Granulosicoccus antarcticus IMCC3135: one gene and its partner. The protein of the gene in region 1 interacts with the protein of each later gene in a pairwise test. Links are inferred from orthologs where the notes say so. Each region holds a gene or a part of one and is shown in the gene's direction. Other genes may lie near its edges. The genes, in order: IMCC3135_RS02145 and ileS.

Region 1 (14,368 bases):
GATGTGCCGATCGTATCGCTCGATAGGCGATTGGGGCGTTACCCTCTGATTGCCACAGATCATGAGCGGGGTGCAGCGTTGATTGCCGATCATCTATACGGGCTGGGGCATCGGCACATTGCCTATATCGCCGGTCCGCAGGATACAGAAGTAGGGCGTCTTAGAAAGGCTGGTTTTGTGAATAGAATCAAACATCTGAGCGCTAAGGGTGAGCGCGTGAAACTTCGTATTCATCACGGTAAATTTGATTATGGCTCTGGTGAGCAGATTGCCAGAAAGTTACTTAAAACCACAGCAGGAACGCAAATTACCGCCATTGCTGCGGCGAGTGACCAACTGGCAATTGGTGCTCTGCGTGTTGCCAGGGACTTGGGGCTTCAGGTTCCCGCGGATATTTCCATTACAGGCTTTGACGATATAGATCTTGCCGCACTGGTCGTTCCGCGATTGACAACCATAAGGCAGCAGACAGATCTGTTGGCAGAATGCGCCATGGATATGGTCTTTGGAAGTATCAATAAATCACGAATCAAGACAATCGAAGGCGAGCTGGTGGTACGAGACTCTACTGCTGAAGCGCGGCAGTGAAATCACGCCAATTCCTCGGAATCCGTGACGCTGTGGAATATGTAGGTTCCTTCAAGTTAGAAAAATGTGTACCAAAGAATAGTTTCGTTGACATATCAACAGAGCGGCACTAGGATGATCTGGCTTGGAATATGAATCGTTTCATTTATTCACCAATTCGAACATTCCTGGCCTTCGGTTACTGACTTGGAAAGTGGAACAGAGAGTTTGCTATGAAACTACAGAATGCTGTTAAGTACGTTGCACTAGGTGTGGCGTTGACGATTGGTTCTGCCCATGCAGAAGAGAAACCTGTTGTCGGGTTGATCATGAAATCACTGGCCAACGAATTTTTTCAGAACATGCTGGAAGGTGCCGAGGCACACGCTACGACTCGGGGTGACTACGAGCTCAAGGCAGTCGGCATGCAGAACGAGACAGACTTCGAATCACAGATCAATGCTGTTGAGAACTTCATTACACAGGGCGTAGACGCCATTGTTGTTGCACCTGCAGATTCTCGTGCCATGGTTCGACCATTGAAGAAAGCAATGGAGGCTGGTATTACTGTCATCAACTTTGACGTCGCTCTGGATATGGACGCAAAGAAGCAGCAGGGTTTTGAACTTGCTTTCGTTGGTCCTGATAATCGCGGTGGAGCGAAAATGGCTGGCGACGCTCTGGCAGAAAAGCTGGGTAAGGGCGGTAAGGTCGTTATTGTTGAAGGTAATCCGGGTGCCGATAATGCAACCGAGCGTCGACTGGGATTTGAAGAGTCTATTGCTGAGTTCGAATTGGATCTTCTCGACAGCCGTACGGCACACTGGGAAACTGAAGAGGCCAATAGCGTATTCTCAACCATGTTGACTGCTCACCCTGACATTCAAGGTGTCATGGCTGCCAACGACTCAATGGCAGTTGGTGTTGTCAAGGCACTGGAAGCTGCGGGTCGTACTGACATTCTCGTTGTAGGCTTTGACAATATTGGCGCTGTCGGTCCCATGATTGCCGATGGTCGTATGCTGGCAACGGTGGATCAGTTTGGTACGGATATGGCCGCCAATGCAATCGATCAGGCGCTTGAAGTTGTTGCCGGTGCACCTCAGCTGGAAGGTTGGGTCAAGACACCGATTGAGCTGGTAACCAAGTAATACCTCACTCCAGTTAATTGCTGGAGTCTTTCGGCAGTTGTGCATCTTTTGAAGAAGATGCACAACTGCCCGGTTTGAATGTTTACTTCTTGTCCTGACAGACCTGATCTGATGAACTCCCCAAGCAATGCTAATCCCTCCGGTCATGAAACTATTCTTGACTGCCTTGGCCTGAAAAAATATTTTGGTGGCGTGAAGGCGCTCGATGGCGTCAGTTTCAATCTGCGTAAAGGTGAAGTGCATGCCTTGGTAGGGGAGAACGGGGCAGGCAAGTCCACATTGATAAAGACCTTGTCTGGAGCATTCTCCTGGGATCAAGGCACTGTTACGCTGTCGGGTAAATCCTATAGTCCGGCTCATCCCGGAGAGGCGAAAGACAGAGGACTTCAGGTTGTTCATCAGGAATTCAATCTGCTGAACTATTTGTCGGTAGCCGAAAATATTTGTATCGAAGCCATGCCTCGTCGTGCCTTCGGTTTCCTTGATCGAAAAGAGATGATGGGACGGGCGCGTGCAGCGCTGGATGCCATTGGTTTGTCGGATGTCGATGTGTCGACAAAGGTCGAGTCTTTGGGTATTGCTCATCGACAGTTGGTGGAAATTGCACGAGCCCTACAATCCAAAAGTGACATTCTAATTCTGGATGAACCAACGGCAACGTTGACCGACAGGGAGAAAGAACGTCTTTTCGAAATAGTGGCATCCATCCAGGTGCAAGGTGTGACCGTCGTATTTGTATCTCACCATCTTGATGAAGTATTCAGAATCTGCAATCGGGTCACAGTCTTTCGCAACGGCAAGACTGTCATAACAGAGGATATTGCAGACTCATCACCAGAGCGTGTTGTGCAGCATATGATCGGCTCCAGTCTGCAAGCCGATACGGGTAATGACGGAAAACAACGCATACTGGATACAGTTGCGTTAAGTGTCCGAGAACTTGTACATGTCCAGAATCCGCACGGGCAGGGCGTCAGTTTTGAGCTCCGTTATGGTGAAATACTCGGTATTGCGGGGCTGGTTGGGGCGGGGCGTACTGAGATTTTACGCAGCCTGTTTGGGGTTAACAAGATTCTGTCTGGCGAGATACAGCTGGATGGGAAAAGCATTCGTTTTCGAAATCCGAATGAGGCCATCAAGGCCGGCATTGGATTTGTTACGGAGGATCGAAAGGATGAGGGGCTGATACTCGACATGTCCATCGCTGCCAATGTGTCACTGGTCAACCTGAAAGATGTCAGCACGGCTGGTTTCATGCGCTTCGGGGATGAGAAAGCAATGACTGAGAATCGCGCCAGTCAGCTCAAGTTGAAGTATGGGGACGCCAGTCATAATGCATCAAGCTTGTCGGGCGGTAATCAACAGAAGGTGGTGTTGGCAAAGTGGCTGGAAAGTAAGCCAAGAATACTATTGCTTGACGAGCCAACCCGAGGCGTGGACGTGGGCGCTAAAGCCGAGATCTACTCGATCATCAAAGGGCTGGCTAGTGAGGGAATGGCCATACTTGTAGTGTCGTCGGAAACACCTGAACTGATGACACTGTGTGATCGTATGGTGGTTCTGGCTAATCACCAGATATCAGGAAATCTGGATCGTTCGGAATTTTCCGAAAAGACCATTCTCCAGTATGCGTATGGGCAAGGCCCGAACTCGCAGCAACAGGCATAACGCGAACAATGAGCTCTACATCAGTAACAGCTGGCAAGTATTCCATTAAGTCTATTCTGGAGAGTTTCGGAATCGGCATCGCCTTGCTATTGCTCATCGTGTTCTTTTCGGTAACGACAGAGCACTTTCTCAGTAGCAATAATATTACGAACATCCTGAGTCAGGTCACCATCAATCTGATACTCGCCATTGGTATGACGTTCGTTATTCTTATAGGCGGTATCGATCTGTCGGTGGGCTCGGTAATGGCTTTCGCAGCCGTCGTTGCCGGCAAGGCAATTTCAATAGAGGGCATGGGGCCTGCAGAGCTCATCATATTGGCGTGTGTGGCCGGCTTGGCTGCTGGTTTCCTGTGCGGTCTTTTGAATGGTGTGATAACCGCTTACTGGGCATTGCCCTCATTCATTGTGACGCTGGGTATGCTCAACATTGCACGCGGTGCAGGTTTGCACATCAGTGATGCACGCACCATTTACTCGTTTCCCTTTGAGTTTGAAGAATTCGGTTCGAAGCTTTTCTATGGAGTTCCCATCGTATTTCTGGTTGCCCTGAGCCTGGTATTTGTTGCATGGGTGGTGCTGACCAGAACCGTGTTCGGTCGAATTCTGTACGGTATTGGTAACAATGAAGAGGCTGTGCGATTAGCCGGTCATCGTGTTTTTCGATACAAGGTCGCAGCGTTCACTATCTGTGGTCTGATGGCTGGAATTGCGGCGATCGTCTACATGGCGAGACTGAATATCTCAAGCCCTATTGCAGGCATCGGCTTTGAGCTGAATGCCATTGCAGGCGTCATCATAGGTGGCACCAGTCTGAATGGCGGCCGTGGTTCAATTATCGGCACCTTGCTCGGTGTTTTCATTATTGGAGTATTGGCCAATGGCCTTATTCTGCTAGGACTGAGTGACTTCATGCGACAGATGATTACTGGTGTCGTCATCATCGTGGCCGTTATCCTGGATCACTATCGCGCTAAATATGCCTCTTGATAGGCGGCATTCTGACAATCATCGCATGCAGCAAAATACCGACCATCAACCCATTGAGTAGATGCCATACAAAATGAGTGCCCATGCCTAGAGTGGCTTCGCAGCTAGTCAAATCGATGGTTCTGAATAACAATGCGGTGCAGAAAACAAGGCTCGCCACGGCCATGTGGCGTTTCGCGGGGTGAGCTCTTAGCCAGGCAATTATCGAAAAGATAAGCAATGCCGCCAGCGCTGGTGCGTACTGTAATGAGCCGTTGAGGGGCAGCGTGCTGGTGGCGTTTACGCTGACAATATCCTGACCAGTAAAATAGGAAATGCCAATAGTCACGAACATGGCAATGCCACTGATGCGCAGTGTTCTTGTCAGATTATGTTCTGTAGAGCGATAAATAGTCAGTAATGCATAGCCAGCCACAAAGCTCCAAATGGGAATAACGTCGGCAGACTGTGACCAGCTATTGGCAAAGACATGAAACAGAAAGGAGCCCACACCGATGGAGCCTGCCAGCACAATGAGTAAGGCTTCCCAGATATCTCCTTGTTGACGACGCGCTCTCCATCGCCATGCAAAGATGGCAGCCAGCACAAAGGCAATGTTGCTTAAGGCATTCAATGGCTCGTTCCAGAGCTCAGCACTCGTGCGTTCGCAATACAGGTCGATCAATGCTGCGCTGGCGCTCATGTGCTTGGGTTGATCCGTTGAATAGGGCTGGAAGCCACTGGGTTAATGGTCAGGCGTGTGCAGCACAATAGCATTCTGCCTGCTCTGCGACGCCGGGCCAATGAGTAGAGAGTGTGTCGGTGTCTCTGCCAGATTTTTGTTGGCAGTCGTATAAGGGCTGGTCTACGCGTGTAGAGTAATTATCGTAGTTTGATTCGGCAAATTCATCTCGTTGCTTCTCTGATTTTTGCGCCTCACTGATATCACGAATATCCAGGCCATCCTTGTTCACAACGCGAAACCGGAAGCGGGTTGGATCTGATTGGCGTACGAGCTCGAATGATTCACGGCTGTTGCGTAATGCCTTTTCGATCTCGTTGTCGGTCTGTTCTGTGGCCTGTTGCCGAATGAACTGTTCTTCGAACGCTGTTTCGAGATCATTCACGCGCTCAATACGATATCCCCCTTCATGTACAAAAGTATGGTGTTTGCTGCATAAGCAGATGCCGTTGTCTACGCATGTAGAGCCGCCATCGGCCCAGTGCTGGATATGATGGATTTGTAAGTGCCGGGTTTGTGTACATCCAGAGTACTGGCAATGTTGATCCCGGTTCTTGATGGCGCGGGCCATAGCAGGTGGCCAGAGGCGTGATTTGCGGCCGATATCCAGAGGTTCGCCGTGTTGGTGTGTGATTGTGGAAATGCTGCAATCGCAAGCCAGTCGACGAGCGGTTTCGATGGCAATCGGGCCTGCTCCGTTTACGATAGGGCGTTTTGTCGGAATTGGACTTGAGGGTGGCTGTTGGTCTTGTTCTGTGGGCTTGTTTACAGGTAATTCTGATGCATCCACTGAGACGATAACTTGATAGCGATCAGCAGTGGCCATTTCCCTGCCAGCGTTCTGGAGGCTATTCTCTGCCATGAGGATTGCTGCATCGGCGCGACGTTGTGTCATGGAGGCGTCAGACTCTTCGAGTTGTGCCAAGGATTGCTCGACACTGTTGAGAAATGCCTGGGCAATTTCGGGTGGCAGTGACAGCTTGATGAGAGTGTTGCCATTGCTTGCCGAGCTCCATCCGAATGATCGTGCTTCGATCTGTTGCAAGCTTCTGGCGTTCTCGCCATCGGCCATATTTTGCTCAGCATCCTGCTGCCAACGGTATTCGTTGACCAGTCGTTCTACGTCAGAGACTGATGCGTCCAAGGCTGTGTGACACAGCAGTGCTTCGTTGTCTTTATTTGCCACGCGTGAGAGTAGGCGTACGATTGACCAGGTGAGTTTGCCAGCTCTGAACAATGCCTGAGTGATGGGAAGGCTGCGTAGCTTACGGCCGACCCTCAGATATTCCCATCCCAGCTGTAGGCTGATGCTCAATTCAAGATTCATCCAGGCTGCACAGTGACGGGAGCCGGAAGTATTCCAGCCTTCCAGGTCGTCAAATCGGACCAGTAATTCGAGTTGATCTGCCATGCCCGAAGATATGTCTTCGCCAATCTGTTTCAGTCGACGTGCTATGGCAGGTGCTTCGTCAGGCATCGCCATGTTAGAACGCTCAGAGTCAGGAGGGATGGCGGATCCGTCAGTGAGAGACATGAATAGACGGAGGTTTCGGCCGAAGGATTCTCGTGTGTCAGCATCGAAGCAGTCTGTGCCAAATGAGGTATTCTTTACATGGGGTTTGGTTTTGTTTTTTCTATGGTTAGGGCTTGTAGTATTTGTTTTGTTCCGTTCAGTTGTTCTGGTTGAATCTTCCATGAATTCATGCCCTCCTTAGTAATATCAATATACATAGATGATGTAATTTGGTCAAATAAATATACTGTATATAAATATAGCTTAAAAGATCTGTTTGATGTATTGCTAGTGCGTATTCTTTATCGCCAGTGATTTGTCTCTATCTCAAACATACAATGCCTATTGCATATCGATTCAGCGTGAAAGGTAGTAAAGTGATGCAAAGAAGGTTGGTCTTGCCGATGCAGCCCTGCTGTGCCGCAGAGTTGCGGCCGTGACTGCGACAATAAGTCGAGCCTGGTGTCGGGAGCTGTGCGAGACTATCAATCATTCCCGGTACCGGTAATTCAGTTAGGAATATGACAATGAGTAAAATTCACGCATCGCTCAAACGTGCCAATGAATTTGCAGAGCGTCTTGGTCTGCGGGTTCCGGTGTTATTGGCCCCTATGGCGGGTGCCTGTCCTGCCTCTTTGTCCATCGCTGTAGCCAATGCCGGTGGTCTTGGCGCTTGTGGTGTTTTGTTGATGCCACCCGCAGGGATAGAGCAGTGGGGGCGAGATTTTCGGGCAGAGTCCACAGGGTTGTTTCAGTTGAATACCTGGATTCCAGACCCAGAACCTGTGCGTGACGCAGCACATGAAGCAGAAATAAATGAGTTTTTGTCCAGCTGGGAGCTGGAAATGGGGCATGAAGAGTCGGTTCAATCCGCGTCCGCCACGCCACCGGCGCCTCTGGTATTCAGTGAGCAATGTGATGCGATGCTGGAGGCTGCACCAGTGGCTATTTCCTCCATCATGGGTGTGTATTCAGAGGCGATGCTGGCTGCCATGAAAAGCCGAGGCATTCTCTGGTTTGCAACCGCAACCACTGTGACTGAAGCTGTGATTGCGGCGAATGCAGGTGCGGATGTCATTGTTGCTCAGGGTATGGAGGCAGGTGGACATCGTGGTTCATTCAAAGCCGCTGATGCAGAGCAGTCTCTGGTTGGATTGTTTTCGCTGTTACCTGCCATTGTTGATGTTGTGGATATTCCTGTTGTGGCAACGGGAGGCATTGCTGACGCCCGAGGTGCAGCAGCAGCGTTATTACTGGGGGCATCGGCGGTCCAGGTGGGAACAGGTTTTCTGCGAGCGAAAGAGTCAGGCATATCGCCTTCATGGGCCGATGCCATTGGCCAGACATTGCCTGAGGAGACGGTGGCAACACGTGTTTTTTCGGGTAGGTTGGGGCGAGCAATACGAACCCGATATGTGGATGCTGCTACTGCTTCACAAGCACCGGTACCTGCGCCTTACCCGGTTCAACGTGGCCTGACGCAAGCTATGCGTCAGGCTGCAACTCGAGCTGACAATATTGACGCAATACAGGCCTGGGCAGGTCAGTCAGCTGGAATGTCAAAGGCGTTGCCAGCTGCTGATATCGTTGATGACATATGGCAAGGTACGCAGGCTTTACTGGACTGATTTATCAGGCTGGATTGTCTGACTGAATTACCCCGCTGGCTTATATTCAGGCGTTAAGAAATCCTTGCAATACGTTGCGTGTGTTGATACCAATTTCTTCCACGGCGTAGCCGCCCTCCATGACAAATAATGTCGGGTGCTTGCGCTTGCCGATGGCATTGCCATAGCGTGTGAAGTCGTCGCTGGTCAGCTTGAAGAAGCTGATGGGGTCTCGTTCAAAGGTGTCAACGCCGAGTGAGACAACCAGTGCGTCGGGGAAGTATTGATCGATCCTGTCCAGCGCATCGGTCAGTGCATCTGACCAGACGCTGTAGCGGGTACCAGGCAGCATGGGGTAGTTGATGTTGTAGCCCTCACCTTCATTCTTGCCGGTTTCATCGGCGTAGCCCAGAAAATAAGGGAAGGCATGACCTGGGTTGCCATGCAAGGATACGAACAGCACATCATTGCGTTCGTAGAAAATGTCCTGTGTGCCATTACCGTGATGAAAGTCGACATCAAGGATAGCTACCTTCGAGGCGCCGGCGTCTCGAAGTTGCTGAGCGGCAATGGCTGCATTGTTCAGAAAACAATAACCGCCATACAAATCGAAGCCAGCGTGATGTCCGGGTGGTCGGCACAGGGCGAAGGCTGAGGTTTCCGAGGTGCCCAGCAGGCGAGCGGCGGTTTGTGCACAGGCGGCACTGCTTTGCACCGCCTGCCAGGTAGTAGCGGTTATTGCGGTTTCGGTGGCACCGGCAAAATAGCCCAGTTTACCGTTGATGTTTTCGGGTTCACGTTGCTGCATGCGACGGTTTGGCACCGCCATGGGCAAGGCTTCACCCTGGTAGCCTTCTGCTTCCCATAGTGACCAGGCCTGAGCCAGAAAACGCAGATAGTCGTCACCGTGGACTTTCTCTACTGTTGCCATGTCCAGTGGTGTGGGCGCTTGTGGGGCGCTGAAACCACTGTTGGCCAATGCCTCGACAATATAGTCCCAGCGTTCTGGACATTCATAGGGGCGCACCAGTTCGCCTCCGGAAAGCTCTGCTTTAGGGAAGTGCAGGACGTGGTCGGTACTGGCAATAGTTTTCATGGAGTAATCAGGCAGTATTCAAATACGCGTGGGAGATGAAATGTAGGGATTGTGAGACTGGCCAGTTTTCTGGTCCATTCGTAATATTGGCATTTTTTATACTGTCGTGCAGAGAAGTTACTTTATGGCACCAAGACGATAGTGGGGCATTGTGGAGGGTTACAGTTTTGAGATTGCCAGATGATCCTCAAAAGCAAAAGCTCCATTTTAGATTTCCGCTCTTTGGTCGATACATTGCCGTGCTGCGCGCCTGGGTCTCATAAACGCTCTTCGTAAAAGGAAATATCTGGCCAAAAGCCACTGCGCAGTTGCAGTGCCATGTTCAGAGCTTGCAGAAACGGGCAAGACATCTCAAGGCACCTCCAATATGGACGACATATACCGGTAATTGAGGCAGATTACGCGTGAGTTTTCCATCCATGTCTGAGTCCGAAAACAAGAAGAGCATCCTCGTTACCGGAGGTGCCGGCTACATTGGTAGTCATGTTGTCAAGTTACTGGGCGAGCGTGGTGAGCGAATCGTCGTGCTGGACAATCTGTCCACGGGCAACGAGGAAGCCGTGCTGTATGGCACTCTTGTCAAAGGCGATACCGGTGACGAAGCACTGGTGCGGCGTATTCTTGAAGAGCATGATGTTGACACAGTCATGCATTTTGCCGCACATACAATCGTGCCCGAAAGTGTTGAGAATCCGTTGAAGTACTATCGTAACAATACGGGCAATACGCTTAATTTGCTGCAGTGTTGTCAGGCGGCAGGTATCGACAAGCTGATCTTCTCTTCCACGGCTGCTACCTATGGGATTCCTGAAGACGATACAAAACCGTGTTCAGAGGAATTGCCAACGGCGCCGATCAATCCTTATGGTATGTCAAAGCTGATGTCCGAGCATATGCTCAAGGATCTTAGCTATGCCACCGATTTACGCCATGTGATCTTGCGCTACTTCAATGTTGCTGGCTCGGATCCAGATGGTCGCATAGGGCAATCAACACACAATGCGACTCTGTTGATCAAAGTGGCTGCAGAAGTTGCGTTGGGTAAGCGCGAAAAGCTGCTTGTATTTGGCACCGATTACGCCACGCCGGATGGTACGGGTATTCGCGATTACATTCATGTATCGGATCTTGCCAGTGCGCATCTGGCAGCGCTTGACTACTTGCGCAAGGGAGGGCAGTCGACTCTGGTTAATTGTGGTTATGGCAAAGGCTTCAGTGTACGGCAGGTTATTGATGCTACCTCCAGGCTTAATGGCGCACCGCTGAATGTAGAAGAACAACCACGACGGGCGGGAGATCCACCGGCATTGATTGCGGCAGTAGAAAAAATTCACAAGACACTGGATTGGCAGCCAAAGTTTGATGATCTGGATGTGATCGTACAGACCTCATTGGACTGGGAGAAGAAGATTCTTGCCAAAACTGCTGAAAAACAAGCAGGAAACACCTGAGTCATGTTGCCGACAACGGATACCGTGACTGCGCCGTATCGCTCAATGCTGCGAGGGCGAAAAATGAAGCGATGCCTGGCGAGTCTGGCGGCGGGGCTGTTCATGGCGATAAGTGCCGGTTGTACTACCTTGACAAGTACTCCGGCTGTCAATGCAGATGCGGCGCAAAGCTGGGCTTTGCTGCCCATGAATAATCTGTCCGAGGCGCCACAGGCAGATAGTCAGGCGCTGACCATGCTGGAGACGCAATTGCGAACAAGGGGTGTGCGACAGGTCGCAGTCTATGCACCGATGCAAAAGGTCAGTCTGCGTACTTTACTTGACCCTGCCAGGCAACTCAACGATGCCATGGAATGGGCCAGAAAAAATGGCTATCGCTATGGCTTTACCGGCACCATCAATGAGTGGAGTTATCGTACAGGTGCCGACAAAGAGCCGGTTGTTGGCTTGAATATGAAGCTTGTAGACATCAGCACCGGTGAGGTTCTCTGGCAGGCCAATGCGGCGCGTACCGGGTGGGGATATGCCAGCCTGCCAGCGTTGGCGGATACGGTTATAGACGATCTGCTTGAAGGCGTGCATTTCGATAACGTCAGCCACTGAGCACGGGTACCAGTCATGAAGCAGATTCCAGGTAGGATATTGGCGCATTTCAGAATGCCCGGCGGGTCGACCCGTACGCGCATTATCGAGCTGGTCGTATTCGCCTGCTTGTTGCCGCTGGGTGGGCTGATGATGTTCGCAGAGGATCCCACTGGATTGCAGGCGGGCTTCCCCTGGGTAATGGCAGGCGCGCTGTTGTTTGCGGCTCGTTATGGCAGCCTTTGGGGCGTTGCTTGTGCAGTGATGACAGGTGTGTTCATTAATTTACCGATGTTCGCAGGCGCTCAGACAGGTACGCAGCTGGTGACTCTGTCGCTGGGTACTCTGGTCATGAGTCTGGTTGTGGGGGATGCGGCCTCAGCCTGGCGCAAACGCAGCAGGCAGTCGGAGGCAGAGAATCAATACTTGCGCCACAGACTTAAGGAATTCAGTACTGATTACCACGTGTTGAAAGTGTCTCATGGTCAGTTGGAAGAGCATATGGCAGGGCAACGCTTGAGTTTGCGTGAGGCACTGCAGCGACTCAAACCTGTGTTGTCTTCAGGAGACGATGGTTTGCAGGCAGGCAGCGAATTGATGGCGGTGTTTTCGCAGTTCTGTTCTATTCAGGTAGCAGGACTGTATGCGATGACCAGTGATAATCGTATTGACCCGAGACCTGTGGCTATTCATGGCGACATGTTTGATCTGCCAGTATTTGATCCGATTCTGCGAACTGCGATCAAAGCGCATGAACTGGTCAGTATCAAGCTGGAATCACTGGATGAAAAACATCACGAAAACAGCTTGCTGGCGGTTGTGCCTCTGGTTGATACAAACGGGCGTATGCATGGTGTGCTGGCTATCAAGGACATGCACTTCATGGCGTTTCAGCAGCAGAATCTGAATATTCTGGCGTTGTTGGGAAACTATGTCGGCGACATGCTGACTCGCTCCAAGGGCACGGCTACCTCTCGTACCGATTGGTTCATGGCCGAGCTGGATATCGCACTCCGATTTGCTCAATCTCATAATACGGAGTCGGTACTGATGTCGTTCAAGTTTGGTACTGAGGCTTCATCCATCGAGGTCGCCAGCTATGTCAGTACTTCGATCCGTAGTCTGGATGCATCCTGGATGACGGTTGCTGAAGATGGGTCGACCGTGCTGTGTCTGCTCATGCCATTGATGAATAGAGAGCAGGGGGATGCCTTTCTGGCGCGTATCGATAATGCCGTCAAGGAGAATTTCAAGGTCTCGTTTGACAGTCTCATCCAGGGCAGGCAGATCAAGTGCATTCAACAACACGATGATCGTTCACTGTGTATGGAGTTTCTGGGCAAGCATATCGGAATGGCGACGCTTGAGGCCGAGATGACACCTTCGAAAAACGCTAGTGACCTTCAGGGGAAACACTCTGATGTTGCCTAGAGCGAGTTGGCGGGCGGGACTCTTGTTATCGGCACTGGGGCAAGCCCTGCTGCTGGTTGATCTGGTGTCGGCTCGTCAGTGGATGCCATCCAATCTGTCATGGCTGATGCTGCATATGCTGCTGAGTCTGTCTGCCACGTTCTGTGTCGGCAAACTACTGCGAACGACAACGCAGGCGCGCAGTTTTCATGCATTGCTGTTTGCCATCATTCTGCTGATGCCGGTAGTCGGCGCTGTGGGTGGTGCTGCCGCCTTCTATCTGGGTGAGCGTTATTCACGGCTACGAAAACGAGAGCCGGACTATTGGAATATTACCCGTCGCGCCGAGCTGCCTTTTACCACTCCTGTCGGGCGCAAGGCAACGACCGTTGATGGTCGTGGTTTTGAAGAGCATCTGATGTACTCGGATAATGAGGAGGATCTTTACCGCAAGGTGCTTTCGGCGGGGAGCATTCAGGCTTCCTTGTCGGTCTCCACATTCAAGCAGGCCATGCGACACAAGGATGAGCGCATTCGCCTTACAGCCTACAAGATGCTGGATCGTAAGGTCAGTGAGCTGAATCGACAGATCCAGCAACTCGAAGCACAGGTTGCCGAGGCTGAAGGGCGAGAAATGTCCAATGCCTGGTTGCAGATTGCAAGCAACTACTGGGAGCTGTTGACGCTGGAGAAAGGTGAGCCGATTGCCCGTCAGCAATTGCTGGACAAAGCCGGCAAGGCTGCCATTCAGGCTGTTGCCGCATTGCCCATTAATCGTAATGCGCATTTTGTGTTGGGCAGAGTCTCATTGCTACAAGGTGACACCCGGCGTGCCAACATTGCATTCAAACGTGCGCGGGCATTGGGCATGCCAGCTGACAAGGTAACGCCCTATCTGGCAGAGACAGCTTTCATGCTTCATGACTTCAAGCAAGTGCGTGTACTTCTGCAGCAACTTGACCCGGCTATCAGAGCCTATCCACCGTTGTCTCATGTGGCGGAGTACTGGGCATGAATAGCTCGCCACATTATCACCCCGAAGCGCGGGCGGATGTCTGCCTGTTGCTGGAAGGCACATTCCCTTATGTACGTGGCGGTGTATCTACCTGGGTGAAGCAGATGATTGAGGGCATGCCTCATTTGAGCTTCTCCATCATCTACCTGGGAGCCGAGGCCGCTTCTCAGGGAGAGCCTGCCTATGAGTTGCCGGATAATGTCGTGCATCTGGAAACGCACTGGTTACTGGAATCTGCCATACCGGAGCCAGTGGATAGCGGGGTGATTTCCAGGGTTCGAGGTTGGGCAAGAAAATCAGGTGACAAGTTACGTAGTCGTCAACGCTTTATCGACAACAATGTCCTGCACTCGCAGCTGCGAGCGGCAGCCTCAGCTCCTCGAGGTCACACCTTGCGCAGTAACGTGGCTGCGCGTTTTACCGAGCTGCTGGTAGGGCCGGATGCGATTACAGAAGAGGAATTGCAGCAGGATAAAGATGCCTGGGAGACCATTCGAGAGAAGTACAACGATGCGCCGCCGGGTCTGGATTTCAATCATTTTTTCTGGTCTGTCAGAAGTATGCACGGGCCTTTGTTCACTTTGGCAAAGATTGTCAG
Region 2 (15,044 bases), 110 kb from region 1 along the record:
CCATCAGATTGGCGGTGAATACCGTTACGAGCATCAAGTTGCACACAATGTGCACCGCTAACGATTGACGATGAGTATTTATCACTGGTATAGTATCTGGCTGTTCGCGGTTACTTACCGCACATCAATGCGCAAAGTGCCCGATGCAAGTTTGGGCCTCAGTTTCAGGACCAGTTATCATGTACGCGGTAGTCAAAACCGGTGGCAAGCAGTACCAAGTAAGCGAAGGTGACCGTTTAAGGGTCGAAACCATCAAGGCGGAAGCCGGCAGCGACGTCACTCTTGACGAAGTGTTGATGGTCAACGATGGCGAAACTGTCAACGTTGGTGCGCCTTTGATCGCAAACGCATCCGTCAGCGCCAAGGTGCTTTCGCATGGCCGTGGCACAAAAGTCACAATCATCAAGTTCAAGCGCCGCAAGCATCATCGCAAGCAGGCCGGACATCGTCAGAATTACACTGAGCTACAAATTACCGGCATCAACGCTGGCTAGTTTTTCGGCCCAATCGTATAGAAATCAGTCAGGTAATCAGTCATGGCACATAAGAAAGCAGGCGGAAGTACTCGCAACGGTCGCGATTCAGAATCCAAACGCCTCGGCGTGAAGAAGTTTGGCGGCGAAATCGCAATTGCAGGCAACATCATTGTTCGCCAGCGCGGCACACGCTTCCACGCGGGCGTCAACACAGGTATCGGCAAGGATCACACGATCTTCGCCAAGACCGACGGTGTTGTCACCTTTAGTGTTCGCGGAGCCAACAACCGCAAGTTCATAGACATCATCCCTGCAGCCGTAGAAGGCTGAAGCCCTCGGTTACTTTTTATGTAACAAGCAGGACTACAGCAAAACCCGCCTAGTGCGGGTTTTTCTTTGCCCGAACAAGAATCTCATGAAATTCGTCGACGAAGCTCGAATCAATGTAATAGCCGGTGACGGCGGGAACGGCGCGCTTGGATTTCGCCGCGAGAAATACATTCCCAAAGGTGGCCCGGACGGTGGTGACGGAGGTGATGGCGGCAGTGTTTTTCTGCGAGCCACCGAAGGCCTGAACACACTGGCCGACTTCCAGCATCAGCGCACCTTCCTCGCAGAGCGCGGAGCAAACGGTCGCGGGCAAAATTGCTCAGGCGCCGGCGGCGAGGATTGCATTGTCGACGTACCCGTAGGCACCGTTGCAAGAGACCGTGCCAACGACCAGATAATCGCCGACATGCAGCAGCCAGGTCAGATGATCGAAGTGGCCAAAGGCGGCTGGCACGGCCTAGGCAACGCGCGTTTTAAAAGCTCCACCAACCGCGCACCTCGAAAAACAACTGACGGAACGACCGGCGAACGACGCGAGCTCATGCTCGAACTGAGCGTACTGGCCGATGTCGGCCTGCTGGGCATGCCCAACGCCGGCAAATCGACTCTGATTCGCCAGCTGTCCTCAGCACGCCCCAAAGTTGCTGACTATCCCTTTACAACGCTACACCCCAATCTGGGCGTGGTCAGCCTTGAACCTCATCGCAGCTTCGTGATGGCCGACATTCCAGGCCTCATTGAAGGTGCCGCCGAAGGCCACGGACTAGGCGTGCGATTCCTCAAGCACCTCAGCCGCACACGTCTTTTGCTGCATCTCATCGATGTCATGCCGATTGATCAGAGCGACCCTGTCGCAAGCGGCATCGCGATCGTTAACGAGCTGAAGAAACACAGCGAAGTCCTTTACAAAAAAGAGCGCTGGCTGGTACTGAACAAGACGGATCTGCTAGGCGGCGATGATGCTGATGAACACTGCGACGCCATCATCAAGGGACTGGGCTGGACTGGGCCGATCTATCGCGTCTCGGCGGTAACCGGCGCAGGCACACGCAGCCTGGCCTCCGACATCATGAAACGACTGGAACTGTTGCGCGAACAGGACGCGGAAGAGAAGGAGGCGGAATACGCCAGACTATCCAAACGCACCAACAAGATCGACATTGTTGGCCAGGTAGCCTCTGAACAGATTCCCGAGCAGACTCCTGACCAGGCCTCAGACAAGAACCCTGACGAGGTGCCGTCGGACGATGCGTGACCGTTTGCGCTCTGCCAGACGCTGGGTCGTCAAGGTAGGCAGCTCTCTCCTCACCGCCGATGGCAAGGGCCTTGACCATGCCATCATTGAACAATGGACCACCCAGATAGCTGCACTACTAGCCGACAATCGACAGGTTGTACTGGTATCAAGTGGCTCCATTGCCGAGGGCGTCGCCCGCCTCAAACTCCCCAAACGCCCCACACGCGTCCACGAGCTGCAAGCTGCAGCTGCCGTCGGACAAATGGGACTGATCCGCGCCTATGAAGCTGGCTTTGAACGCTATGACCAGCTAACGGCACAGATACTCCTGACACACGACGATCTTGCTGATCGACGACGCTATCTGAATGCCCGGGCCACCCTGTCCACACTGCTGACCCATGGCGTTCTGCCCATCGTGAACGAAAATGACACGGTCACGACCGACGAAATCAAACTGGGCGACAACGACACGCTAGGCGCCCAGGTTGCCAATCTGATTGATGCCGATGTGCTGGTATTACTAACCGACCAGAACGGCCTGTTTGACAAAGATCCTCGCTCAAACCCAGACGCCCAACTACTGGAACGCGCCAACGCCAGCGACCCGAACATACTTGCGCTCGCAGGACCTCCCGGCAGCAGCATCGGCAGCGGCGGCATGCGTACCAAGATACTGGCCGCCGAACGGGCAGCCCAGAACGGCACCACCACTGTCATTGCCAACGGGCGCGAACCCAATGTTCTGCTCAGGCTGCGCGATGGCGAACCCCTGGGAACCATGCTGACCAGCGACCAGAAACCTCTGGACGCGCGCAAGCGCTGGCTGGCAGATCATCTGCGGGCCAAAGGCACGGTGACACTGGATGAGGGAGCCTGCCGAGTATTGAAGGAGAAGGGCTCTAGCCTGCTTGCGGTAGGTGTGCGCGCATGCTCAGGCGAATTCTCTCGTGGAGAACTGGTTTCCTGCATCGACAAGGAAGGTCGTGAAGTTGCGAGAGGGCTGACCAACTACAGCGCAGCGGATACTCGCAAGATACTGGGACAGTCCAGCGATCAATTCGTACAACTGCTGGGCTACTCCGGCGAACCGGAACTGGTACACCGGGACAACATGATTGTCTTCCGGTGAGCAGTTTTTCGATGAACCGGGAAAATCCCGATTACATCAGACTCGGGGCCTTACGGCCCCGGCCGGCATTACGCCAGAGCACGAACCTGAGCGTTGAAACGGCTCTTGTATCGCGCTGCCTTGTTCTTGTGAATCAGGCCTTTTCGAGCCATGTGATCCAGAACCGGAACAGCTTCTTTATAAGCAGTTTCGGCTGCGCTTTTGTCACCGGCAGCAAGTGCCGAGAATACGCGCTTGACCATCGTACGCATCATCGAGCGTTGGCTCGCGTTACGTTGACGAGATTTTTCGGCTTGGCGAACGCGTTTACGTGCCTGTGCTGTGTTTGCCACAGAATACCCTCTAGCTTGAGATTACTGAATTCAGCCGTCCTTTATACCCTCAATGTCACTAAAAGTCAATGGCAAGCACGATGAAACCGGCAAATCTTGTCCGTTCTGGGACCATTGTCGGATTTATGACCTTGCTCTCGCGGGTATTGGGCTTTGTACGAGACCAGATACTGGCAATCGTTTTTGGTGCTGGCGCGACAACCGACGTTTTCCTGGTTGCCTTCAAGATACCCAACTTCCTGCGTCGACTGTTTGCCGAAGGCGCTTTTGCAACTGCCTTCGTACCCGTATTCACGGAGTACAAGGAGACACGCAGCAAAGCGGCGCTGGTCGATCTGGCAGCACACGTCTCGGGCACGCTCACCATCATTCTGCTGCTGGTGAGCACACTGGGCGTCATGCTCAGCCCGTTACTCATCATGTTGTTTGCACCAGGCTTCATCGATGAACCAGAGCGCTTCGATCTGGCCACTCGCATGCTGCGCATTACCTTCCCGTATCTGTTCTTCATCAGCCTGGTGGCTTATGCCGGCAGCATGCTCAATACTTTTGGCAAGTTCGCCGTACCCTCCTTCACGCCGGTTCTACTCAACATCTGCATGATCGCTGCGGCTCTGATTTTCAGCCCCTTCTTCAGCGACCCTATCGTGGCTCTGGCCTGGGGCGTATTTGCGGCAGGCGCTGTCCAACTGTTTCTGCAATTGCCATTCCTACGCCAGATTGGCTTGATGCCACGTCCGCGCTGGGGCTGGAAGCATCCTGGAGTACGCCGCATTCTCAAACTCATGGTGCCCGCTATTCTGGGCTCATCGGTGGCGCAGATAAACCTGCTACTGGACACCGTGATCGCCTCCTTTCTGACGGCAGGCAGCCTGAGCTGGCTCTATTACAGCGATCGTATGCTGGAATTTCCGCTCGGCATGCTGGGAGTCACTCTGGGCACCATCATCTTGCCCCGGCTCGCTCGGGAACACTCATTGAACTCACCTGACGATTTTCGGCGCACCCTGGACTGGGCCATTCGCCTGGTACTGATACTGGGCCTGCCTGCAGGCATCAGCCTGATGATCCTGGCAGAACCGATGCTGTTGACGCTGTTCGGCTATGGAGAGTTCAAAGCCAGCGACGCCACCATGGCCAGTTATAGTCTGATTGCCTACGGCGCCGGACTACCGGCATTCCTGTTGATCAAGATCTTCGCTCCGGCCTTCTACGCCCGTCAGAACACCCGCACCCCCGTCCGTATTGGCATCATCGCTCTGATTACCAATATGGTCTATAACCTTTTGTTTGTATTACCCATGATCTGGATGGACTTCATTGCCCCACATACGGGCCTGGCACTGGCAAGCTCACTCTCCGCCTGGCAACAGGCGATCATGCTGTATCGCAAGCTGGGCACAGACGATATCTACCAGATATCACCTGAGGTATGGGCATTCGCCCGCCGCAGTCTGGGTGCCGTTGTGGCGCTGACTGTTGTACTGTTGCTGTTTGCGAGCATCCAGTGGCAAAGTTTTGGAGCCCTTGGTAGGCTAAGTCTGTTGGCAGGGGTAATTGCCGGCGGGGCCCTCACCTATGCACTGGGATTGTTGCTCGCCGGAATACGTCCTCAACAACTGGCCAGCCCATGAGATCTTCTCTCCCTGTCAAGACGTTCGCCCCATGCAACTGATTCGTGGCCTCAATCGTTGGCCGGATAACACCGAGTCTGTCGTGACCATCGGCAATTTCGATGGCGTGCACCTTGGCCATCAATCCATGCTCGCCTCGCTGAGGAGCGCAGCAGATACTCATCAATTGCCTGCCACGGTCATCAGCTTTGAACCGTTACCGCAGGAATATTTCATGCCTCAATCGGCACCCTCTCGCCTGCAAGGCTTGCGTGACAGGGTTCGCAGTATTGAAGCCAGTGGTGTTGATCGGTTGGTATTGCTGGATTTTGACTCCCACTTTGCAGAACAGTCCGCCGAAGATTTCATCAGCGATGTGCTCATTGAACAACTACAGACGCGACATCTGATCATTGGCGACGACTTCTGTTTCGGCCATAAACGTCGTGGTAACTTCCAGATGCTGACGTCGGCAGCCAAAACCCATGGATTCACGCTCCAGCGGAGCCATACCTGCCTGCAGGACGAGCACCGCATTTCCAGTACGCGTGTGCGCGAGCATCTGAGCAAGGGAGAGCTGGCCGCGGCAACAAGCCTGCTGGGCCGCCCCTATCGCATCAGTGGGCGCGTGATACACGGAGAAAAAGTCGGGCGACAGCTGGGGTTTCCAACCGCTAATGTTGCCCTGGGAGTACTGCGACCGGCGTTACGTGGCGTATTTGCCGTCTGGGCCTGTGACCTGGAACGCGGAACGCGCCACGCAGCGGTTGCCAATCTGGGCGAACGCCCCACGGTTGGGGGACGCAAGCTACTTCTGGAAGTACACCTGCTGGATGCAGAGGCCGATCTGTACGGTCATCATCTGGCAGTAGATTTCATTGCCCAGTTACGTCATGAACAGCGATTTGCCTCTTTGGATGAATTAAAGATGCAGATCGCCCGCGATGCAGACGCTGCGCGCGAACTGATGAAAGACCAGATGACATACACTGACCCACTTTGTTCGACTGACGAAGCAAGACAAACGTGACCGATTACAAACAGACACTGAACCTGCCCAAGACAGATTTCCCAATGCGCGGAAATCTGGCCAACCGCGAGCCGCAGATGCTGGCTGGCTGGAACCAGATGGAGCTGTATCAGCACATTCGCGAGCAATCCGCGGGCCGGCCCAAGTTCATTCTGCATGACGGCCCTCCTTACGCCAATGGCGATATTCACATCGGCCATGTGGTGAACAAGGTCCTCAAGGACATGATTGTCAAATCTCGGCAGCTGGCAGGCTTTGACGCCCCTTACGTGCCTGGCTGGGATTGCCACGGACTGCCCATCGAGAACAAGGTAGAAGGACTGATCGGCAAACCGGGAGTCAAGGTCACCGAAGGCGAGTTCCGCGCCAAGTGCCGCGAATATGCCCACGAGCAGATCGCCAACCAGAGCACTGAATTTCAGCGCCTTGGCATCATTGGCGATTGGCAGGCACCTTACCTGACCATGAACTTCGACAACGAAGCCAATATCGTGCGCGCACTGGGCAAGATCATCGAAGCGGGTCATGTCTACAAGGGCACCAAACCGGTTTATTGGAGCTGGGGTGCTCATTCCGCCGTAGCCGAGGCTGAGATCGAGTACGAAAACAAGACTTCCACCGCTATAGATGTCCGTTTTGCACCACGCGACAAGGCCGCTGTCCTATCGCTGTTCAAGACTGAGGATGATGGCAGTGCCGTCAATATCGTTATCTGGACAACCACCCCCTGGACCATTCCAGGCAATCTGGCCATCACGCTGCATCCCGAGCTGCAATACGCACTGGTTGCCGTCAATGGCGAGCGACTGATCATGGCAGAAGCTCTGGTCGATGAAGTCATGACACGTTACGGCTTCAGCGATGCGACCATTGTGGGCACCGCCCTGGGCGCCGAGCTTGACGGTCAACTATTCAAACACCCTCTCTATGAGCGGGACAGTCTGTTGATCATGGGCGACTATGTCACCACCGATGCGGGCACCGGCGCAGTGCATACAGCACCTGATCACGGTGTCGACGATTTCTATGCCGCCAAGAGCCATGGCATTGGTCTGCTGGACTACGTCAACGATCACGGCCTCTTTCGTGAGCACGTCGAACTCTTCGCCGGTGAGCACGTCATGAAGGTAGACGCGCACATGATAGAAGAGCTGGAAAGCCGCGACCGCCTGATCAAGCACGAGAAATATCAGCACAGCTATCCCTATTGCTGGCGCACCAAGACTCCCATCATCTACCGCGCCACACCTCAGTGGTTCATCGGCATGGAGACTGAAGGACTGCGACAGGACACGCTGAGCGAGATCGACAAGGTTGAGTGGATTCCCGACTGGGGCCAGTCACGCATTCGCGGCATGATCGCCGGCCGTCCTGATTGGTGTATCTCGCGACAGCGCTACTGGGGTGTTCCCATCACCTTGTTCCTGAACAAGGAAACGGGCGAGCTGCATCCGGATACATCATCATTGCTGGAAAAGGTCGCCCTGCGTATTGCCGAGCAAGGCATTCAGGCCTGGTTCGATCTGGAACCTGTGGATCTGCTGGGCGATGATGCCGCACTGTATGACAAGGTTACGGATGTTCTGGATGTCTGGTTCGACTCAGGCACCTCCTGGATGCATGTACTCCAGCAAAACGAGCAACTGAGCTACCCCGCAGATCTCTACCTGGAAGGCTCAGATCAACATCGTGGCTGGTTTCATTCATCCATCCTGACCAGTGTTGCGATCAATCGCCAGGCGCCTTATCGCCAGGTACTGACACATGGATTCACTGTCGATCAACAGGGACGCAAGATGTCCAAGTCGCTCGGCAATATCATCGCGCCACAGAAACTGCTGAAAACCCTGGGTGCGGATATCGTCCGTCTGTGGGTCTGCTCGACTGATTATCGGGGCGAGATGACCGTCTCCAACGAGATACTCGATCGCACCTCCGACGCCTATCGACGTATTCGCAACACGGCCCGCTACCTGCTCAGCGCCATCAACGACTTTGATCCAAAGCTGCATACCGTTGCACCTGAGGACATGCTGGAGCTGGATCGCTGGGCAGTTGACTGTGCACTTCGTACCCAGAGCACGATCCAGGAAGCCTACGAGTCATACCAGTTCCATACGGTTTATCAGACCATTCATCATTTCTGCTCGATCGATATGTCCAGCTTCTACCTGGACATCATCAAGGATCGCCAGTACACCATGGCAACCGATAGCCGCGGCCGTCGTTCAGCCCAGACTGCGATGTATATGATCACGGATGCCCTGGTGCGCTGGATAGCGCCTGTTCTGAGCTTCACGGCCGATGAAATCTGGCAGCATCTGCGCCAGCATTCAGAGACTGACAAGGCATCACGGGCGCCAACCATCTTCACTGAGACCTATCTGGACACGCTCTACCCACTGGGTGATAGCACAGCAGTCAGCGCCGAAGACTGGCAGGCTCTGTCGCAGATTCGAGATACTGTTTCCAAATCACTCGAAACCCTGCGTAGTGCCGGTGAGATTGGCGGCGCATTGGAAGCCAGCGTGACGCTCTATGCCTCTGCAGAGCTGGTCCAGACACTGGACAAGCTGGGTGATGAGCTGCGCTTTGTCTTCATTACATCCACAGCCCAGGTTGCCCCACTGGAGCAGAAGCCAGAGAATCTGGAAATACAAGTCGCGAACGGCTCTGAATATGCCATCAGCACTGCCAAGGCCACTGGCGAGAAATGCGTGCGTTGCTGGCATGTGCGAGATGATGTCGGTTCTGACGCGGAACATCCGGAAGTCTGTTCACGCTGCATCAGCAATGTGCATGGTGCCGGCGAAAAGCGAGCCATTGCCTGACCATGTCCCATTTTTTACGCTTTGGCCTGGTTGCCATCATAGCCGTACTGGACCAGATCACCAAGATCTGGGCCGATTCGACGTTGGCGATGTACGAACAGATTCCTGTTACCGGGTTTTTCAACATTACCAAGGCTTACAACTACGGAGCTGCCTTCAGCTTTCTTGACAATGAAGGCGGCTGGCAGCGCTGGTTTTTCACAATTGTCAGCCTGGTTGTCAGCATTGTATTGTGTGTGTGGCTGTATCGCATGCAACGTGCCGAGCGCTGGCTGAGTCTTGCTATTTCACTAATCCTGGGAGGCGCTATCGGCAACCTGATCGATCGTGCCTGGCATGGGTATGTCGTGGATTTCATCCAGGTGTACTGGCAGACCAGCTATTTCCCCTCCTTCAATATCGCCGATGCCGCTATCAGCTGCGGCACGGTTTTGCTATTGGGTCTGACGCTATTCCAGAAAGATGGACCAGCGACTGAGTCTGCAGACACCGATAAACCGGCATCCTGAAATATGAAAATTCTACTCGCCAATCCTCGCGGCTTCTGCGCAGGTGTTGACAGAGCGATTGAAATCGTTGAACGCGCCATCGAAATACATGGCGCCCCCATCTACGTCCGTCATGAAGTAGTCCATAACAAGTACGTCGTCGACGGACTGCGCGACAAAGGCGCTGTCTTCGTCGAAGAACTGGACGAAGTGCCAGACGATGCCACTGTCATTTTCAGTGCGCATGGCGTCTCACACGAGGTCGAAAGCACCGCCCAAGGGCGTGGCCTGCAGGTGTTCGATGCAACCTGCCCATTGGTGACCAAGGTCCATCTGGAAGTTGTCAAGTACGCCAGACAAGGCAAAGAGGTGATCCTGATCGGCCATGCCGGACACCCCGAGGTTGAAGGCACCATGGGTCGCTATGACACCAAAAACGGTGGCCGCATCATTCTGGTGGAAAAACCAGCTGATGTAGCAACGCTGGAAATCAAGAATCCGGAAGATCTTGCCTTTGTATCCCAGACAACCCTGTCGGTGGACGACACTCAAGAGATCATCGATGTGCTGCGTCAGCGTTTTCCCAGTATTGCTGCACCAAATCGGGATGACATCTGCTACGCCACACAAAACCGCCAGGATGCGGTGAAAAAGTTGTGTGAAGAGGTCGACCTGTTATTGGTTGTGGGCGCCAGCAACAGCTCCAACTCCAACAGACTCGCAGAGCTGGGCGAGCGTGCTGGTGTGGAATCACGCCTGATTACGCGCGCCATCGATATTGACAGCGCCTGGCTGGTCGGCAAGCAAGCTGTCGGTGTTACCGCCGGTGCCTCTGCTCCCGAAATACTGGTCAATGAAGTGCTCGAACGACTGCGTCAAGAAGGTGGCCAGACAGCCATTGAATACGAAGGAATCAAGGAAACCATCACTTTCTCCATTCCCAAGCCCTTGCGACGTATTGACCGCCCAGCCTCCTGACTTCTGACCCCACCTCATAACCCTCTGAACCACCATGAAAGCAAAGTTGAACTTACTCGCCGTAACGGTGGCTCTGATGACGTCGATCGGTTTCGCGCAAGCTGACTGCGACATCAGCTCAGGCTCAGTCAGCCTGCTGTCGGACGATTTTACAGCCATGCATACGGTTGCCAATCGCGCTCAGGAATGCGCCAGCGACACCGTGGACGTCAGCAAGAACCAGACAGCTGAGCACAAGAACATTCAGGTGCCCGCTCTCAGCGCCAACCCCTCCACCTACACAGTGGCTCTGGTACCGAACAACTCTCTGCCGCCATTACTCAACGATGATCTGGTACGTCCTCTGGACGACCTGATTGTCCGATTCGGGCAGAAACTGCAGGACAACCAGCTGGTACGTATCGATGGCCAGGTGAAGGCAATAGCCTTCCTGGTCAATACTCAACATCTGTGGTTTCGCAAGGATCTGCTGGACAAGGCAGGCCTGCAGCCACCCACCACCTACGAAGAAATTCTGACAGCCGCCAAAGCACTGCGCGAGCAAGGCATCATGGAGTATCCGCTGGCGTTGAATCTGAAACCCGGCTGGGATCTGGGTACCGAATTTCTCAACATGTACGCAGGCTTTGGCGGTGAACTGTTCAAACCTGATTCGGCAGAGTCCAGCATCGAAGGCAACGCTGCGATCGAGACACTGAACATGCTCAAGGCACTCAGTGAATACATGAACCCGGACTTTGCTACCTTCAACACCAATGAAGTGGCTCGCCTGTGGGCGGCTGGGGAAGTAGCCATTTACAACGGCTGGAACTCGCGCACCAGCGCCGTCCTGGACCCGGAAGGCACATCGCTACCCATCGTTGCAGCCAACTCTGTGTTTGCGGCTGCACCGACCGTTAATGGGGGCGAGATGCCTGCCAGCTATCTGTGGTGGGTCGGCTTTACGATCGCCAAAAACACATCTGAAGAGGATGCTGAGGCATCCTTCATCGCCATGATGCACGCCATATCACCCGAACTGCTTGAAGAACACGCTGAAGAGGCGGTCTGGCTGATAGATGGCTACCAACCCACACCAGCGGCAGCGGGCGCGTTCGAGACTGTCAAAGCCGGTGCAGAGTCTTTTCCGATGCTGCCCTATTTAGGTCTTCTGCATACAGCGCTATCAGACAATCTGAGCGAATTTCTGCAAGGCAAGGAAAGCGCTGAACAGGCACTCGCAGATGCGACACAAGCCTATACAACGACTGCCAAAGAAGGTGGTTTTCTCAAATAAGAGCTTTTGCCTCTGATCATGAGACACCGGCAATTTCTGCTTTTCATACTGCCCTCGGCTCTGATCATGCTGCTGTTCATCGCCGTGCCGGTTCTCTCGGTAGCCTATCAGTCCTTGTTCGTTGAACATGAACAAGTCATGATTCCGGTGGAGAGCTGCGGCCCCTTTGGCTGCAAACAGGAAATGCATGTGGACACGCAGTCCATGGCCATTCTGGAGCAGGCCAAACCCATGGGCCAATACAATGGCCTGGGCACCTACACCAATGCCACGCACCTGGCTGTTGACGAGGTACAGTCCATCTGGCAAGAGCGCACGAGTCTGGGTGCGGCATTCAGCCAGATACTCAATTTGCCTTTCTACAAGGCCTTGAGCTTTACTCTGAGCTATACCCTCATCGTCACGCCATTGGTAATTCTGGCAGGCTTCATCATCGCCCTGGCGGTCAATACCCTGCCCGCTTTGCTCAAGGGACCGGTGATCTTCTTTTCACTGCTGCCCATGATCGTGACACCGTTAATCGGTGCCATGATCCTGTTCTGGATGATCGATTCCCGTGGCCTCATCGGCGCCAATCTGCAACTGCTGTTCAATGATCCGACCCTGTCGTTGAAAGCCTCGCCCGCATTGACCTGGCTGACCTTGATGATCTATGGGGTGTGGCATTCAACGCCTCTGAGTTTCATCATCTTCTACGCCGGCCTGCAAACCGTACCCAGGAACATTATCGAGTCAGCTCATGTCGATGGCACGAATCGCTGGCAGCGCATTCGCTATGTTGTCTTGCCCCATCTGGCCCCTGTCGCCATCTTCGTCGCCTTGATGCAGCTGATGGATAACTTTCGTGTGTTTGAACCCATTGTCGGTTTGAGTGCCCAGGCAAATGCCTCCTCTCTGAGCTACTTGATCTACAACGACTTGCGTAGCAATGACACACCGCTGTTTGGTTCGGCCGCAGCCACCTCAATGCTGACAATACTGGGCGTGATCGTACTGCTGATGCCAATGGTGCTACGCACCTGGCGCGGCTTTCACCACAAGAGCTGAAGCAGCGAATCGCATCATGATAATTGGCAGTCGCGCGTATTCACTATTTTTCAAGATCCTGGCGGCAGGCGTCGTACTGCTATGGATCATGCTCGCCGCACTCCCCTTTCTCTGGACACTCTGGGGCTCATTCAAGGTTGAAGCCGACTTTCTGTCACGTACCGACTGGATGAGTGCACTGCTGGGCCCGAATACAATTGAGCGCACCGGTGATGCCTTTACCTCTGAGGCTTACCAGGGCGCCTGGATTGAGCAAGGTTTCTGGAAAGCGGCTATCAACACGCTGATTGTTACTGTATCAGTAGTTGTATTATCACTATTGATTGGCACACTGGGCGCCTATGCGCTGGCACGCTCCGGATTTCGTTATGCCTTCTGGCTACTGATAGCGGCTCTGGTGTTCCGAGCCATGCCGCACGTGACATTGGTATCAGGCTATTTGCTGCCATTTTTCGAATTGAATATCTGGGGTTATCTACCCACCACCATTATCGTACTGGTGGCCATCAACCAACCATTTACACTCTGGATGCTACATTCTTTTTTTCTCACTATTCCCAGAGAAATTGATGACAGTGCCATGATTGATGGTTGCACCCAGTTTCAGGCATTCCGATATACCGTCCTGCCATTGATGTGGCCCGGCATCATAACAACAGGCCTCTTCAGCTTTCTACTGGCCTACAACGATTTCACAGTTACCTCCATTCTGCTCAGTCAGGAGAACCAGACAATCATTCCGAAGGTTGCCAGCTTTCTGGGCACCACCCAGTCCGAAGACAAGATCATGTACGCCGTGGCAGCAGCGGTCTCAGCTGTCTTGCCCTTGTTCATACTGATCGTGTTTTTCCAGCGTCAGCTTGTGAGTGGTTTGACGTCAGGGGCTGTCAAGGGTTGATGATGAACTCTGGCGATCCACGACAGGGGTGCCTAGCGGGTATGGATGCGAGCGGTTTGTGATCTTGACAGTTTCACTTAGGGGTCGTGAAATAATTAACTATACTTTTCGGTTGGTCCTGCGCCTGCCCGGCAAGGCGTGAGGAGGGCGAATAGCGGGCTATTCAACCGACAAACAACGCAGAAGGGCAGGATGCAGGGGCGACTGAAAAGTATAGTTTATTGTTTCACGACCCCTTAGAGGTCGTGAAATGGATAGTGTGTATTTCACGATCCATTAGACTGTTTGCTCATACCTCTCTTGTACTCGCAGGAAACAGAACGCCATGAGCAACGAATCAGACCCATTCAATGGCCCACAGTTACAAAGACAACACTACCAGCGCGCCAATATGGCCATGTCGAATTTTGATGGCGTGAATATGGCTGAATCGCATTTTTTTGCAGTGCTTAGTGATGCTACCTTCAACGATACCAACCTGGCCCGCGCCAAATTTGATGATGTGAATCTGGGTGCAGCAACGTTTCATAACATCAACCTGCAAGATGCCACTTTCGATAACATCAACTTTTCCAACGTGAAGATCAGCAACGCCAACCTGACCGATATGAGCATCAACGGGATACTGGTGAGTGATTTGCTGGCAGCCTACGAGAAGCTTGAGAATTCCGCTTGAATTTCCCGTAGCTTTGCTCGCACATAAATCGCATCAACCACCTGCATTTCAACTATTTTTTTCAAAATAAAGCTTTTAACGCATCAAATACGCGTATTTCTAAAGATTATTGCATCGTGTCCGCAGCATTCCCATACTGATGCCTGAACAATCAACTTACCGCGGACACAGGAGACACTCATGGGCCCTTATCCCCACGATGCACCCAAAGCCACCATCGACAAGCTCAACATTGCAGGAACCGATGGTTTCGAATTTGTCGAATTCGCTCATCATGATCCGGCACAGCTTGAAGCCTTGTTCATACAGATGGGTTACACCGAAGTGGCTCGGCACAAGAGCAAAAACGTTTCTCTGTACCGACAGGGACGAGTGAACTACATTCTCAACCGCGAACCTGACAGTCATGCCTCACGGTTTGTAGAAGAACACGGCCCCTGTGCTCCTGCCATGGCATGGCGTGTCGTCGATGCCCAGCATGCACTGCAATGTGCGCTGAACTACGGTGCCACTGAATATACTGGCAACGACAAATCCCTGGACGTGCCTGCCGTGATCGGCATCGGTGGCTCCCTGCTGTATCTGGTCGAAGACTACGATCAGGGACGCTCTCCTTATGACAATGAATTCGAATGGTTAGGCGCCCGTGATCCACAGCCTACTGGTGCTGGTTTCTACTACCTTGATCATCTGACGCACA

Evidence for each region.
Region 2: the proteins of IMCC3135_RS02145 (region 1) and ileS interact in binary tests that used the Escherichia coli proteins (3 or more experiments, as listed by UniProt). The link is inferred for Granulosicoccus antarcticus IMCC3135 from one-to-one orthologs.

Annotation. Positions count from the first base shown.
Region 1 is NZ_CP018632.1:454,526-468,893, forward strand. Bases 1-2,759 are described here. They hold IMCC3135_RS02145 (sugar ABC transporter substrate-binding protein), read left to right. Parts: upstream 1-800; coding sequence 801-1,718; downstream 1,719-2,759. Other genes in these bases: IMCC3135_RS02140 (LacI family DNA-binding transcriptional regulator), read left to right, coding at 1-588; IMCC3135_RS02150 (sugar ABC transporter ATP-binding protein), read left to right, coding at 1,830-2,759. Also shown: more of IMCC3135_RS02150, read left to right, coding at 2,760-3,386; IMCC3135_RS02155 (ABC transporter permease), read left to right, coding at 3,395-4,375; IMCC3135_RS02160 (ceramidase domain-containing protein), read right to left, coding at 4,359-5,057; IMCC3135_RS02165 (HNH endonuclease), read right to left, coding at 5,107-6,579; IMCC3135_RS02170 (NAD(P)H-dependent flavin oxidoreductase), read left to right, coding at 7,137-8,237; IMCC3135_RS02175 (histone deacetylase family protein), read right to left, coding at 8,284-9,312; UDP-glucose 4-epimerase GalE, read left to right, coding at 9,732-10,763; IMCC3135_RS02185 (hypothetical protein), read left to right, coding at 10,767-11,366; IMCC3135_RS02190 (PelD GGDEF domain-containing protein), read left to right, coding at 11,382-12,776; IMCC3135_RS02195 (hypothetical protein), read left to right, coding at 12,766-13,770; GT4 family glycosyltransferase PelF, read left to right, coding at 13,767-14,368. UniProt on the Escherichia coli protein: Part of the ABC transporter complex RbsABC involved in ribose import. Binds ribose. Also serves as the primary chemoreceptor for chemotaxis.
Region 2 is NZ_CP018632.1:341,333-356,376, reverse strand. The notes cover bases 5,747-9,181. They hold ileS (isoleucine--tRNA ligase), read left to right. Parts: upstream 5,747-6,146; coding sequence 6,147-8,981; downstream 8,982-9,181. Other genes in these bases: lspA (signal peptidase II), read left to right, coding at 8,984-9,181; ribF (bifunctional riboflavin kinase/FAD synthetase), read left to right, coding at 5,747-6,150. Also shown: rplU (50S ribosomal protein L21), read left to right, coding at 180-494; rpmA (50S ribosomal protein L27), read left to right, coding at 537-806; Obg family GTPase CgtA, read left to right, coding at 892-2,061; proB (glutamate 5-kinase), read left to right, coding at 2,054-3,175; rpsT (30S ribosomal protein S20), read right to left, coding at 3,244-3,507; murein biosynthesis integral membrane protein MurJ, read left to right, coding at 3,588-5,141; more of ribF, read left to right, coding at 5,173-5,746; more of lspA, read left to right, coding at 9,182-9,490; ispH (4-hydroxy-3-methylbut-2-enyl diphosphate reductase), read left to right, coding at 9,494-10,447; IMCC3135_RS01595 (ABC transporter substrate-binding protein), read left to right, coding at 10,482-11,723; IMCC3135_RS01590 (carbohydrate ABC transporter permease), read left to right, coding at 11,742-12,770; IMCC3135_RS01585 (carbohydrate ABC transporter permease), read left to right, coding at 12,787-13,668; IMCC3135_RS01580 (pentapeptide repeat-containing protein), read left to right, coding at 13,994-14,344; hppD (4-hydroxyphenylpyruvate dioxygenase), read left to right, coding at 14,525-15,044. UniProt on the Escherichia coli protein: Catalyzes the attachment of isoleucine to tRNA(Ile). As IleRS can inadvertently accommodate and process structurally similar amino acids such as valine, to avoid such errors it has two additional distinct tRNA(Ile)-dependent editing activities.